DNA from 4 places in the Vallitalea guaymasensis genome. Region 2 is predicted to be linked to each of the others. Evidence: predicted binding sites of a transcription regulator. Region 2 holds the regulator's gene; each other region holds the start of a gene.

Region 1 (3,223 bases), 730 kb from region 2:
ATTTATATTCTAAGAAGTGACTAAAAAAATAGTACACTTTTTATTTTTACTGTATTCCCCCAAAGCTGTACTATAGATATTTTTGTAGACAAAAAAAGCATCACCTCTATATGGTGAACTCAAACATCAACAATATCTAGTTCTTAAGTTCATACTGTCAAATATATTCAAGTGCTAAAATATTAGCTTAATAATGGTCATGCTTTCCTTCATCGTTATTATATTTTACTATTTTTCCGATAAGACCAACTCCTTTTTACAAATACTCTACTATTAATATCTATTGCTATTTTGGCTTCATTATACGTGTTTTTTTTCTAATTTGCAAGTAAAAATTTCATCATATTTCATATCATTTATTTGTTCACTAATTTAGTTCATTAAATAACCATATCCATATTATAAAAGCACTTTAAAATATTCAAATATTAGAAAGTGCTTTATTATTGGTATTAATTTTTAGCAAGAGCTTTTACTACTTTGTACCCTTTCATATCCACATATAGTTCTCCAGCATATGGATTTCTCTTTGTTTTCACAATCTTATAAATCATGAACACAAGTACAGAAACATTGGCTACCAATGCAGCAAAACTCCATATGGTTAAAGCTGTAGTATTATATGTTGATGAAACCGCAAATCTACCTTTATCAATAAATGCAGGGAAAGTCTGTGCAAACATACACCATAATGCTAGTGTTTGAGCACGATGCTGTAACCACGCACCTTTTCCAATGGTAAAAGCACATACAGTAGGAGCTAATAGTAAAGCAAATCCACAATACCAAGCATGACCTGGCAAACAGTTGTATGTATAAGCGAAATTCCAGATATCATAAGCTACAATCCAGAACCACATCATATCCGGCCATAACATATCTTGACTTTTATCTTTCTTGGTTATTTTACGGATACATATTCCGAACCAGCCAGTTATGGTAATTATATTAATAATACCAGCTGCTCCATTCATATAATTCCATGCTCCCCCAACTACATACATTGCTTCATCAGCAAGAAAACCCCCATTAACGTAATTGGCACCAATTTCAATGTCTCGTGCTACTGCTTCACAAATATTGATTGCAAGTATAAGTGGTGGAAAGCAAAGAGCTATCCGATTATTGTACAGATGCCATTGTCTACCAGTCTTCTTACTCTTTCCATGTAGATGCCTGATACACCAAAAACCAATACAACCTGCAGTAGAAGAATATACCTTAACAAGATGAAACCAGTCTGTATATGTAGTATCTCTTAATACCGTAAACCAAAGAGCAGAAAGTACAATAGGCAAAATGACAAAGGCTGTAAACCCAGCTACTTTAGACCTCCTTGTTACCTCGTTCAAAGCAAATAATACAGCAAATACTAGTATCCAGACAAGCCAAACAGAAATTACGGACGCACCGCCTTCAAAATTAAATGTAAACATTTTAACGCTTCTCCTTATATCAATCTCTACGTTTAATTATTATTTAGTAAACGCAGGCTATAAAATGTCATGCGTCTCTTGGTTATACCATTATAGAACGTATGGCCTTTGTTAAAATTATAACATTGATATATTTTGTCGTCAATAATTATGGTTTTTGCAAGATATTTTCTCCATAAGTTACATATTTTGATATTATTTTTTGGTTATTATTTAATTATTTTTATGTGCATTATTTAAAGCATCTTTAACTCCCTCTATAATTCCCTTTGATGAGAAGGATGCTCCACTTACAGCATCAACTTCAGTACTTTGGCTTTCAATAATTTTATCTGGTATGACGCTATATGCTCTATTAAACCACTTTTTATCATCCTTCTGTTCTAAAACTTCCACTACTATAATCTGTTCACTCTTTACTGTTATTTGAACTACTATTGTACCTTTATAGCCCTCACCTTTACCTGTATAGACACCATCTGCTATACCTGCAGCATCTCCTAAGTTTTTAGTATCTTCTTCAGTAATAACTTTTGACTCATCTGAATTAGAAGGTACTGTTTGAGTTTCTATCTGTTTATTTGCTTCAGTCTCTTGAGATTTAGGTTCAATGAAAACACTATGCACAATAAAAGCTAAAATCAATATTGAGACTGTTGCAGTAAGAGTACCAATATATTTTTTCTTCTCATTTTTGGTCATAACCATTTTTCCATAACTTAGAGCACCTTCTACTGAACAATCTGTTATGCACTTGAAACAGTTGATACACTGAGGCGACCTCAAGTTCCCACATTTTGATACCTCTATATTCATAGGACATATATTATCACATTTCTTACAGTTTACACATATAGATTCATTCCTCTTGATTGTTAATGGTCTAAGGATACTAAACAAACCATACCTGGCACCTTGATAACAAAAGTAATTACAAAATGGTCTTTCATAGAATAAACTTACTATTAAAAAGAAGCTTATAACTGCAATTGCACCAATAGTAATCATATTAAGTGATAACAACCTTAAAAAGTTAGCCCTAGGGTCAAATGCCAGTATATTAAATATTGAATCCCATGCAATTATTAATACAAGTCCAAGAATTATGTATCTAATAGATACCAAAATCTTATGTATGAGCATGGGCATTTTTCTTTTTTTAATACCTAATAAACTCCCTATCCTACCGAATATCTCCTGTATAAATCCAAAAGGACAAATCCAACCACAGTAGAATACTCCTGAAAAAATAGTTAAACCTAAAAATACTAAGGTAGCCACTTCTGAGTTAATTAAGAATGAAGTAATTGACAAAACCAAACATAGAATTTGAATACTTAAGCGATATTTCTGAATTTTTTTCTTCATAATAATCTTCCTTCTTTGCAATTATAGTTCACAAAATTTCTTTAATGTAATTATATGCTTAATAACCATTTTAATCTACCACAAAATTATGTTAATATTATGTAAATTTACTTTTCCAATCATAAATAAAATTTATTTATACTAAAAGGCACCCAAATATTTAGGTGCCTTAATAAAAATTCTCATTAATTAGCCATGATACTAATGTTACTCGCTTTGTCCTCTAACAAAGTCAGATACAACAGTTGTAAGAGGTACTGGTTTCACCTTAAACAAACCGTCTTTATCTATTGTAATTAGAGTTCCACCTCTCTGTGTATATCTCTTTTTAATATTTTTATAAGCCAAAAAGTCAATTGACATCCCATATGTCATCATAACATCCTGATAAGTTAGTGAAAGTGTGTTAAGATGGTCAT
Region 2 (3,223 bases):
CTTTTATCTTGCCAGAATCACCTATTATGATTATAGAGACCTTTATGTTATTACAGCTAAGTATTCTACCTATTGCAAATCCGTCCCCACCATTATTACCTGTACCGCAGCAAATAACAACTTTATTGCTCTCTTTCAGCAACTGTATAGTTTCACTCACTACAGACATGGCTGCATTCTCCATCAAAACAATACCTGGTATACCTATCTCTTCAATAGTATACCTATCAATTTCCTTCATTTCATAACTTTTGACAACCTTCAACTGAATCTCTCCTTTTAACTAATTACTCCCCTACTGCAATAGCTGTCACATTATCCCTGGAATGTGATATTGATACATGTATCGTAGAAATATCAAGTTGTCTCGCCAAATCCTTAGCACCATTATATAAAACTACATAGGGCTTGCCTTTATCATCACGTAAAACCTCAACATCAATAGGAGTAAAATTTACAAACCCTGTTCCAAGAACCTTGGAGACTGCTTCTTTGACAGCAAAATTACCAGCTATTGTTTCACCTCTATAATTTTTAGTTTCAAATAATTTATTTTCGTTGGGTGTAAAATATTTTTCTAGGAATCTTTTATTTAGAATAACCTTTTCTATTCTACTGATTTCAATGATATCATTACCTATTCCTTTTATCATTTACTTCCTCCCAGATATTTTTTATCATATAATTCAATGACTTCATATCCTACCAGATCATGCATATAAGAATACATCTTATCATATTCTTCTTTCGCTTCCGTCTGTCTCACAGCTTTTTCTTTTAATTCTGCCCTAACTTTTTCAATCCATTCATTTAATTCATCTAATTCATTCTTGGTATCAAACATTCTCATATAACAATCTTGCATTGTATATTCTAATAATTCTTTGTTGGTCGTTTGAATTTCTTTTGGCATATTTTCCATTCTTGATTCCATCTTATCTATCTTGACCTTTATGTCATTGATATATTTCTTGCTTTTTTCCATTTCTCCAATGGCTTCATCATCTTCATCTTCAATGGCTTCTTTCATGTTATCCATTATATCAACCATCATTTTCTTTTTAAGCAAAGTATATTCTTTCAAATCATTAGTAAGTTGTCCTTGTTCACCAAGAAGCTTATTAAGTCTTTTTTCAAGTTCCACTATTTTTTTTGGTTTTTTATTATTTTTGAATAGTTCATGCCATCTATTATCCAATGTCAATATATGTACCTTTTTTTCTATATTAATTGGTTTCTCTATCTTTTGTTTTGAAAAAAACATGCTTTCACGTCCTCATTATTTATATATACTTAATTTATACCTACTTAGTAATATAATAAAAATTTTCTATATTAATTATATCGTAACAAATTATTATATTCTATAGCACAATATAATTAAAAGGTACCCATATATATGAGTACCTAATACTTCTAAGAATAGTTATTCATTCTTAAAAACATAAATTACAGACGCTTATTTATATTCTCTCTTTGATATTATATGATAGAGTCATTAGACTATCCAACAAATGTACATTTTCGACTATAACATTTTTATTGGATAATTTCAGGTCTATAGGGGCAAAATTCCATATTCCTTTTATACCATAACTAACTAAGTCATTAGCAACTTTTGGTGCTTTTTGCTTAGGTAATGTTAGAATTGCCAAGTCAATACTATTTTCTTTTATGAAACTTCCCATTTCATCTAAATCCTTAATCTCAATACCTCTTACAGTTATACCTATAAGTCTCGGGTTAACATCAAATAATCCTTTAACTTCAAAACCTCTTTTATCAAAATTAGTATAATTAGCAAGTGCTTGACCCAAGTTTCCTGCTCCAACAATAATTGTATTATATTTATTTTCAAGACCAAGTATCTTGCCTATAGCGTTATATAAATATTCAACATTATAGCCGTAACCTTGTTGACCAAAACCGCCAAAATTATTTAAATCTTGTCTTATTTGAGAAGCTGTTACACCCATTCTGTTACTCAATTCTTTAGAGGAAATCCTTACAACATCGTTTTCCAATAAGTCTCCTAAGTATCTGTAGTATTTTGGTAATCTTTTAATTACCGCTGTTGATATTTTCTTTTGTATCATATAATCAATCCCCAATCCTTGATACTATTTTGGAACTTTTATACAAATAATTATATATGGTTGTTAAATCTATGTCAAATAATCAAATGCTGATAAACCCTTATCGTTTATGTATTATCACAGTATAAATCATTAACACAAATCCTATATTTAGTAAATATAGTTAAAAACAATCAATTGTTTATTGTATACAATCTATATTTTATAAATTATACCATAAAACCCTGATATTTTACAGCTTTTTCTAGAAAATTATACTTATAAAAAATTTTAATATCCTAAATTTTATACATATTTAGGTTTCATAAACCCTGTATGTTTACTTCTAACATATAAAATGGATATAAAAAATTAATTCTATACCCTTTTTAATTGTTAAGTTCAATTATATATTCTTTAATTTACTTAACTCAATATTATTATCAACTTAATATTATTACCTATAAAAGTTCTTTTCCCAAATATTTATTAATAGCATCTTTAGTTTTTTTTGTATAGTTTGCATCAGTGTATAATATTCTTTGTATGGTTCTTTGAGATAAGTTGGATTCTTTCGCCAGATCCTTGATAGTTATTTTATTCTCAACCATATAATTTCCTAGTTCTTTTCTCTTTATCTCATCTTTTTTGTATTGTCTATTGTAAAAATAAGTAGTATTGACCTTAGAACTTATTTGTCCCAATTTTCTTTTACGTTGATAATCAAGGCATTTTTCACATTGCTTGACACCTCTAATAAGTGATTCTTGTGATAGAGGTTTACCACACCTTATACATTGTTTTCTCTCCACACGAGCTTTTCTCAATTTTTTCATATAACCTGCATTACGACTCAAGTCATCATCCCCTTTAGAAAAGTTCTTTTATCATATATATGTTGTCCCAAAGAAATTTATTCTTATGTATGAACAAAATATGTTACTTCTCGTTAGGCAAAGAACTATCACAATAGATATTTATATATTTACCAAAAACCTCTAATTTTAAACCCTTAAACTTTTCAAAACCAGTGATTAATGGTATCATAGTATGGTAATTTTAATATTTATAGGAGGCAACTATGATTTTATCATGTAAAAATATATGCAAAGCATTTGTAACACATACAGTACTGGACAATGTAAACT
Region 3 (3,223 bases), 1.2 Mb from region 2:
AGCCATAACTAATTCTTTAACTGCATTGGCATTGGCACCAGGTGTGTTAAAGACCACAATCCCTTTTTCTGAACATCTATCAATAGGAATATTGTTAACCCCTGCACCTGCACGACCTATAGCTTCTAGACTATTAGGCAATTCCATATCATGCATCTTATAACTTCTTAGTAATATACCATTTGCGTCAGCATCATCAACTATTTTAAACTTATCATTAAATAAGTTAAGACCTTCCTCAGCAATATTATTAAGTGTCTTAATCTTATACATTATTATCCGTCCTTCCTATGTATTATTTCTATAAAAACATGTCTACTTATTGTTTTCTTCAAACTCTTTCATGAAATCAACTAATTTCTTAACACCTTCTAAAGGCATTGCATTGTAGATACTAGCTCTCATACCACCAACAGTTCTATGTCCCTTAAGGTTAACCATACCTCTGTCTGCAGCTTCTTTGATAAATTCAGCATTAAGTTCATCAGTAGGCAATACAAAAGGAATATTCATTAACGAACGGTCTTTTTGGGCTACTGTTCCTTTGAACAATTTGCTAGAATCAAGATAATCATAGATCAATTTTGCTTTTTCTTCGTTTCTTTTTTGAATAGCACCAATTCCACCTAATTCTTTTATCCATTCAAAAACCATACCAGCTACATAAATACTATAAGTAGGAGGTGTATTGAACATTGAACCCTTATCAGAATGTGTTTTATACTTAAGCATTGTAGGTGTTATATCCTGAGGGTCACCTATTAAATCTTCTCTAATGATAACAACTGTTACACCAGCTGGTCCCATGTTTTTTTGTGCACCAGCATAGATTACGCCATATTTGTTAACATCCACTTCTTCAGATAATATATTGGATGACATATCAGCTACGATAGGCACGTCCCCTACATCTGGTAATTCATTGAACTTAGTTCCGTAGATAGTATTATTTGATGTTATGTGGAAATAATCTGCATCTTTTGTAAAAGTTTCTTTATCTAATTCTGGGATATATGTAAAAGTTTTGTCTTCTGATGAAGCAACTACGTTAACTTCACCATATTTCTTAGCTTCTGCTATAGCTTTTTTTGACCATGCTCCTGTATTAACATAATCTGCTTTTTTGGAACCAGTTAATAAGTTAAGAGGAATCATAGCAAATTGAGTGGAAGCTCCACCTTGTAAGAATAATACCTTATAATTATCAGGAATATTCATTATTTCTCTAAGTGTCTTTTCTGCTGTATCAATAATATCTTGGTAAGCTGCTGATCTATGGCTCATCTCCATAACAGACATACCAGTATTATTGTAGTTAGTCATTTCTTTAGAAGCTTTTTCTAGTACTTCTATAGGTAACATAGATGGTCCTGCTGAAAAATTATAAACTCTGTTCATTCTTTATCACTCCAAATCGAAATTTTATATGTAACATATTTAACTATTTACACTTTGTCTTTGCAAGACAAACACCATTGTCTGTCTTCAAACAAAATATTCAAACTATTTAATGTATAATTAAGTAATTATGATTAATAATTATATTATTGTTTGTTAAAAAAATGATAAACTTGCTTGAGCCTAACATCTTATATAGTTTAATATGTTAATGCACTAAATATAATATATTATAAAAACCCTAACTAGTCAAGAACAAAAGTTAGTTCCTTATGTGATACAAAAATGTATATTTACTTTTTACACCTTATAAATATACCACATTTTTCTCTATTTGTTAAATATTTATCAGCTTATAACAAAAACGAAAAACTTTTCTAAGCCAAACAGCAACATACTGTCCATATTAGAAAAGTTTAATCATTTTTGTCCTTCAAAATACTATTCTATAAATAAAATCATATAGTATTCATCGGCATAAGTTCCATCATTATATTTCAATGCATTTTTCTTAGTTCCGTATTTCTCAAAACCTAGATTTTCGTACATTGAAATAGCTCTGGTATTTTGTGTAACAACTTCTAGTTCCAATTGTTCAACACCTTTTTCTTTACACCACTTAATACATTCATTCATTAGTATTTTCCCAATACCCTTGTTCCAATATTTCTTTCTAACAGATATACCCATAGCTGCTCTATGAAGATATCTTTTATTATTTGAAACTATTCCAACTGAGCAATTGGCTACGATTATATCGTCTATTTCACCAACTAACAATTGGTTATTATCAGCATTCATAGTACTTTTAATAAATTCTCTTTCTTGTTCTAATGTAAAATTAAATTCACCAGGCTCACGTGCCAAGAATCTTGTTTCACTATCAACTGTCTGTAATAAATCAATTAAACCTTGTCCGTCATTTTCTTGTGCATTACGTATAACAAGTTTTTGACCATCTTTTAAAATATTCTCATCATATACTTTCATAAAAAATGCTCCCTATTTGAATTATTATTCAACAATTACATCTTCAATTGGTTTTCCTGGAGCTACCATTGGGAATACTTTATCATCTTTGTCAATAACACAATTTATGATTACTGGCTTAGTTTCTTCGATAGCTTTTTTGAAAACATCTTCCACTTGGTCTTTACTAGTTATATTAAAACCGACAGCTCCCATTGACTCAGCTAATTTTACATAGTCAAGATCTTGATTAAGAGTTGTGAAGGAATATCTTTCGTCATAGAATAGCGTTTGCCATTGTCTAACCATACCTAGAACTCCATTATTAATAACTAGTACTATGATCTTGATGTTATGTCTTACAGCTGTTAATAATTCATTAAAGTTCATTCTAAAACTTCCATCACCAGCTATATTGACAACTATTTTATCTGGATTACCTACCTTAGCACCAAGACATGCCCCAAATCCATAACCCATAGTTCCAAGACCACCTGATGTCAAGAATTTTCTAGGCTCTTTGAATTTGTAATACTGTCCAGCCCACATTTGATGTTGACCTACTTCAGTAGTAATTATGGCTTCACCTTCTGTAATCTCATCTAATTTTTCAATAGCGTATTGAGCACTAACGCAATCTGTAGGATATTTTAGAGGATATTTTTCTTTTAAGTATTTTATTTCGCTTAACCACTCTGTATGATTTTGTTCCTCTAACCTATCATTCAACTGTTGTAGTACTTTTTTGATGTCGCCTATCACAGAATGATAAGTCAATATATTCTTATTAACCTCTGCAGGGTCAACATCTATTTGAAGTACTCTTGCTTTATTAGCGAATTTATCTGGTTTTCCA
Region 4 (3,223 bases), 1.5 Mb from region 2:
ATCTGAGCCTCTGGCAAAGGATAAGTACCTAAATATTCAATAGGATTCTGTGTTGCTAACACCATAAAAGGTTTTGGCAGCTCATGGGTTATACCATCAACAGTTACCTGTTTTTCTTCCATAGCTTCCAATAGACTTGATTGAGTTTTCGGTGGTGTTCTATTGATTTCATCCGCCAAAAGGATATTTCCCATGACAACGCCTTTATGGAATTCAAATTCATTACTCTTTTGATTGTACATAGAAAAACCTGTTATATCTGAAGGCATAACATCAGGAGTAAATTGAATTCTATTGAAAGAACCATTGATGGATTTAGCTAATGCTGATACCAATGTAGTTTTTCCTACTCCTGGAACATCTTCTATCAATACATGAGAATCACATGCTAATGAAATTACCATCAATTTAATAACTTCGTTTTTTCCCACAATGACTTTTTCTATATTTCTGACTATATCTTGTAATACCTGTCTTGATTTTTCCATAAGAACCTCCCTCATATCTCGTAAAGTAGTGGTGTTTACAAACTGATATATAATTAAATCTTGTTAGAATGATAGCATAGTATATAAACGATAAATTATAATTACTATGCTATGTATTTGAACTAATATTGAATTTCAATCATATCTTGACTGCATCTACAAAACAATGCATATGTTTCGGAGTAAAGATCTTGAACCCCTCAGCTAACTTATAACCATTGGATTCACCGATTTGTTTACTTTTCAACTTAAGATAATCTTTCATCATCTGCAGATCATCTTTATTGAACTGGCTTATGTGAGTAGCTATACTTTTGATTTTTGTTTCAAAATATCCACCAATATCTATAATGGTATTAGGATATGTGGTATGGTAAAAACCTATACCTTGTACACTGTAACTCTCATAAGTAATACCTTCCTCATTACTTGGATAATGAGGGAATAATGCAAATAAACAGGCTTCAACTGTTGCTTTTCCTACTTTTATATGATCTGGATGACCTTCATACATCAACCATGGATCAACTGTTATAACAATCTCTGGTTTGATTTCTCTTATGACACTAACTATTTTACCTGCCATATCTGTAACTGAGATATTAGTCAATTCATCAATACCTAGAGAAATCACTTGTTTTACCCCTAGAATATCTGCTGCCTTTTCTTGTTCTTCTTTTCTTATATAAGCCAATTTATCCCTTTTCATCAATGGGTCTACTGTTCCCATACTTCCATTTGTTACAGTTAAATAATATATTTCACAACCATTATTAGATAATTTTGCAATAGTACCCCCTGCACCAATATCATTATCATCTGGATGAGGCTGTACAAACAAAATTCTACCAGCATCTTCTATGCTAGGTATCTTAAATATTGTACTCGCTACCAAATATAACTCCTCCTTTAACTATAAAACCACCTAAATATTATCTTATCATACTCAAAAAAATGAATCAACAGAAAGTTTATGCGTTTTAATTATATCATTGATATTGTTATATTTATTGATGTATAATTGAGTCTGTAAAGCATTTAGTTATAATATTCACAATCAATTACTTATTAAAGGAGATGATTTTAATTTGAATGAATCACAGGACAACAAAAGAAAAGTATCAACATTAAGGTATTCATTAGGTATGCTCGGTTTGCAAATACCTAGTCAGGCTTTCACTGTATTTCTCATGTACTATTATGTGGATACCCTTAACTTGGCAGTGGGTCTTGCAGCAATTGGACGAGGTATATTTTCAGTGTGGGATGCAGTAGATAATATTTTATTTGGTTATTTATCAGATAATACTCGTACCAAATGGGGCAGAAGAAAACCCTGGCTCATTGGAGCATTACCTTTCTACATAATATTTTTTATCTTGGTTTTCTCTACACCTTCAAGTTTTATGGAGGGAAATAGACTTTTTTGGTATTTTACTATAATTATTTTTCTGTATGAAACTTTTGCAACTATTTTATGGGGAAATTATGGTGCGCTTTTCCCTGAATTATTCAGAAAAAACTCATTAAGAGCAAAAGCCAGCGGATTGAAACAGATCTTTGGAATCATTGGTACAATCATTGGTATGGCTGTAACTCCAATATTATATAAAAATCTTGGGTTTACTATGATGGCTGTTGTATATGGCATTATTGGTACTGTGATATTGTTGTACTCTATACTTGGGAGTCATGAGGATAAGTCTCTGATTGATACTCCGAAAATACCTTTTGTCAAGGCATTCAAAGAAACTCTTAGCAATAAATTATTCTGGATCTATTCTATTGCTTATACTTTCATACAATTTGTTTTTGGTCTGCTTATAGCGGCTTTACCGTTTTATGCTAAGTATTCTCTAGGATTAGATTCTGATAAGACCTCTCTGATGATGGCTTCTATATTCGTTGTAGCTATTCCAGCTGTGCTTATATGGACTAAGCTTGTTAAAAAAGTAGGTGCTTCCAAGACATGGTTGATAGGTGTAGCGGTTATCGGGATAACAGTCATTCCTTTAGGTTTTTCGTATAATTTTACTACAGGGATTATTTCGGGAATGCTGTTGGGCATAGGCTATTGCAGTGTTTTAATTAGTGGTGAGGTAATTACTAGTGAGATTATTGATAAGGATGCTGAAAAAACAGGTTCAAGGAGAGAGGCTATCTATCTTAGTGTTTATGGGTTTATTATTAGAATCAGTGGAGTTTTTCAAAGTGTGGCTTTTGCATTGATTGGAGTGTTGTATGGATATGTTAATGGGGATAATCCAGGTCCTAATCCAGCAGGTGCGTTTAGATTTTTGATGTCGGTAATTCCGTTTATATCTTTGGTTATAGCGTTTTTTATTGGGGTTTTATATAGAAAAGAACAGAAGAAATTATAAATATTATTAAGTTAATGAAGTGATAGAGTGCCTAACGGTCGTGTAGGTAGTATAGGGGAATATTTCGTCAGCCCGTTAAACGTCCATGTTTCCAATAAATAATAATGGACATCGAGTCCATTATTATTTCTGACAGTCCAGTAGGGCTGTCAGATTAAGGGCTGAGTTCGCCGTCCATGGCTCACTGCTACATATTCCCCTATACTACCTACACTCGTTATTTATATCGTTATATGTATCGTTATTTATATCGTTATTTATATCGTTGTATGTATCGTTATTTATATCATTATTTATGTCATTATTTATATCATTAATTTTATGGATTAATTAGATAATTAGTTTAATATGGAT

The links. Region 2 encodes Rex, which represses fermentation and respiration genes when NADH is low (regulators of the CRP and FNR family bind a similar motif). Its sites were predicted from a motif close to ATTGTTAANTANTTAACAAT; they were not measured.
Region 1: HYG85_RS03660 (DUF5692 family protein) is a predicted target of Rex. The motif match lies at 1,544-1,563, and genes of this name have one in related genera.
Region 3: serC (3-phosphoserine/phosphohydroxythreonine transaminase) is a predicted target of Rex. The motif match lies at 1,551-1,570, and genes of this name have one in related genera.
Region 4: HYG85_RS17875 (PIG-L deacetylase family protein) is a predicted target of Rex. The motif match lies at 1,527-1,546, and genes of this name have one in related genera.

Annotation. Positions count from the first base shown of each region.
Region 1 is NZ_CP058561.1:817,778-821,000, forward strand. It holds gene HYG85_RS03660 (DUF5692 family protein) at 453-1,436, opposite strand; gene HYG85_RS03665 (FMN-binding protein) at 1,650-2,804, opposite strand; gene HYG85_RS03670 (metallophosphoesterase) at 3,012-3,223, opposite strand, start outside.
Region 2 is NZ_CP058561.1:85,207-88,429, forward strand. It holds gene HYG85_RS00405 (NAD(P)H-hydrate dehydratase) at 1-265, opposite strand, end outside; gene acpS (holo-ACP synthase) at 288-653, opposite strand; gene HYG85_RS00415 (coiled-coil domain-containing protein) at 650-1,264, opposite strand; gene HYG85_RS00420 (redox-sensing transcriptional repressor Rex) at 1,464-2,096, opposite strand; gene HYG85_RS00425 (helix-turn-helix domain-containing protein) at 2,537-2,932, opposite strand; gene HYG85_RS00430 (ABC-F family ATP-binding cassette domain-containing protein) at 3,157-3,223, shown strand, end outside.
Region 3 is NZ_CP058561.1:4,541,094-4,544,316, reverse strand. It holds gene HYG85_RS19455 (phosphoglycerate dehydrogenase) at 1-273, opposite strand, end outside; gene serC (3-phosphoserine/phosphohydroxythreonine transaminase) at 316-1,398, opposite strand; gene HYG85_RS19445 (GNAT family N-acetyltransferase) at 1,840-2,388, opposite strand; gene ilvB (biosynthetic-type acetolactate synthase large subunit) at 2,413-3,223, opposite strand, start outside.
Region 4 is NZ_CP058561.1:4,164,425-4,167,647, reverse strand. It holds gene HYG85_RS17880 (AAA family ATPase) at 1-488, opposite strand, end outside; gene HYG85_RS17875 (PIG-L deacetylase family protein) at 628-1,383, opposite strand; gene HYG85_RS17870 (MFS transporter) at 1,577-2,869, shown strand.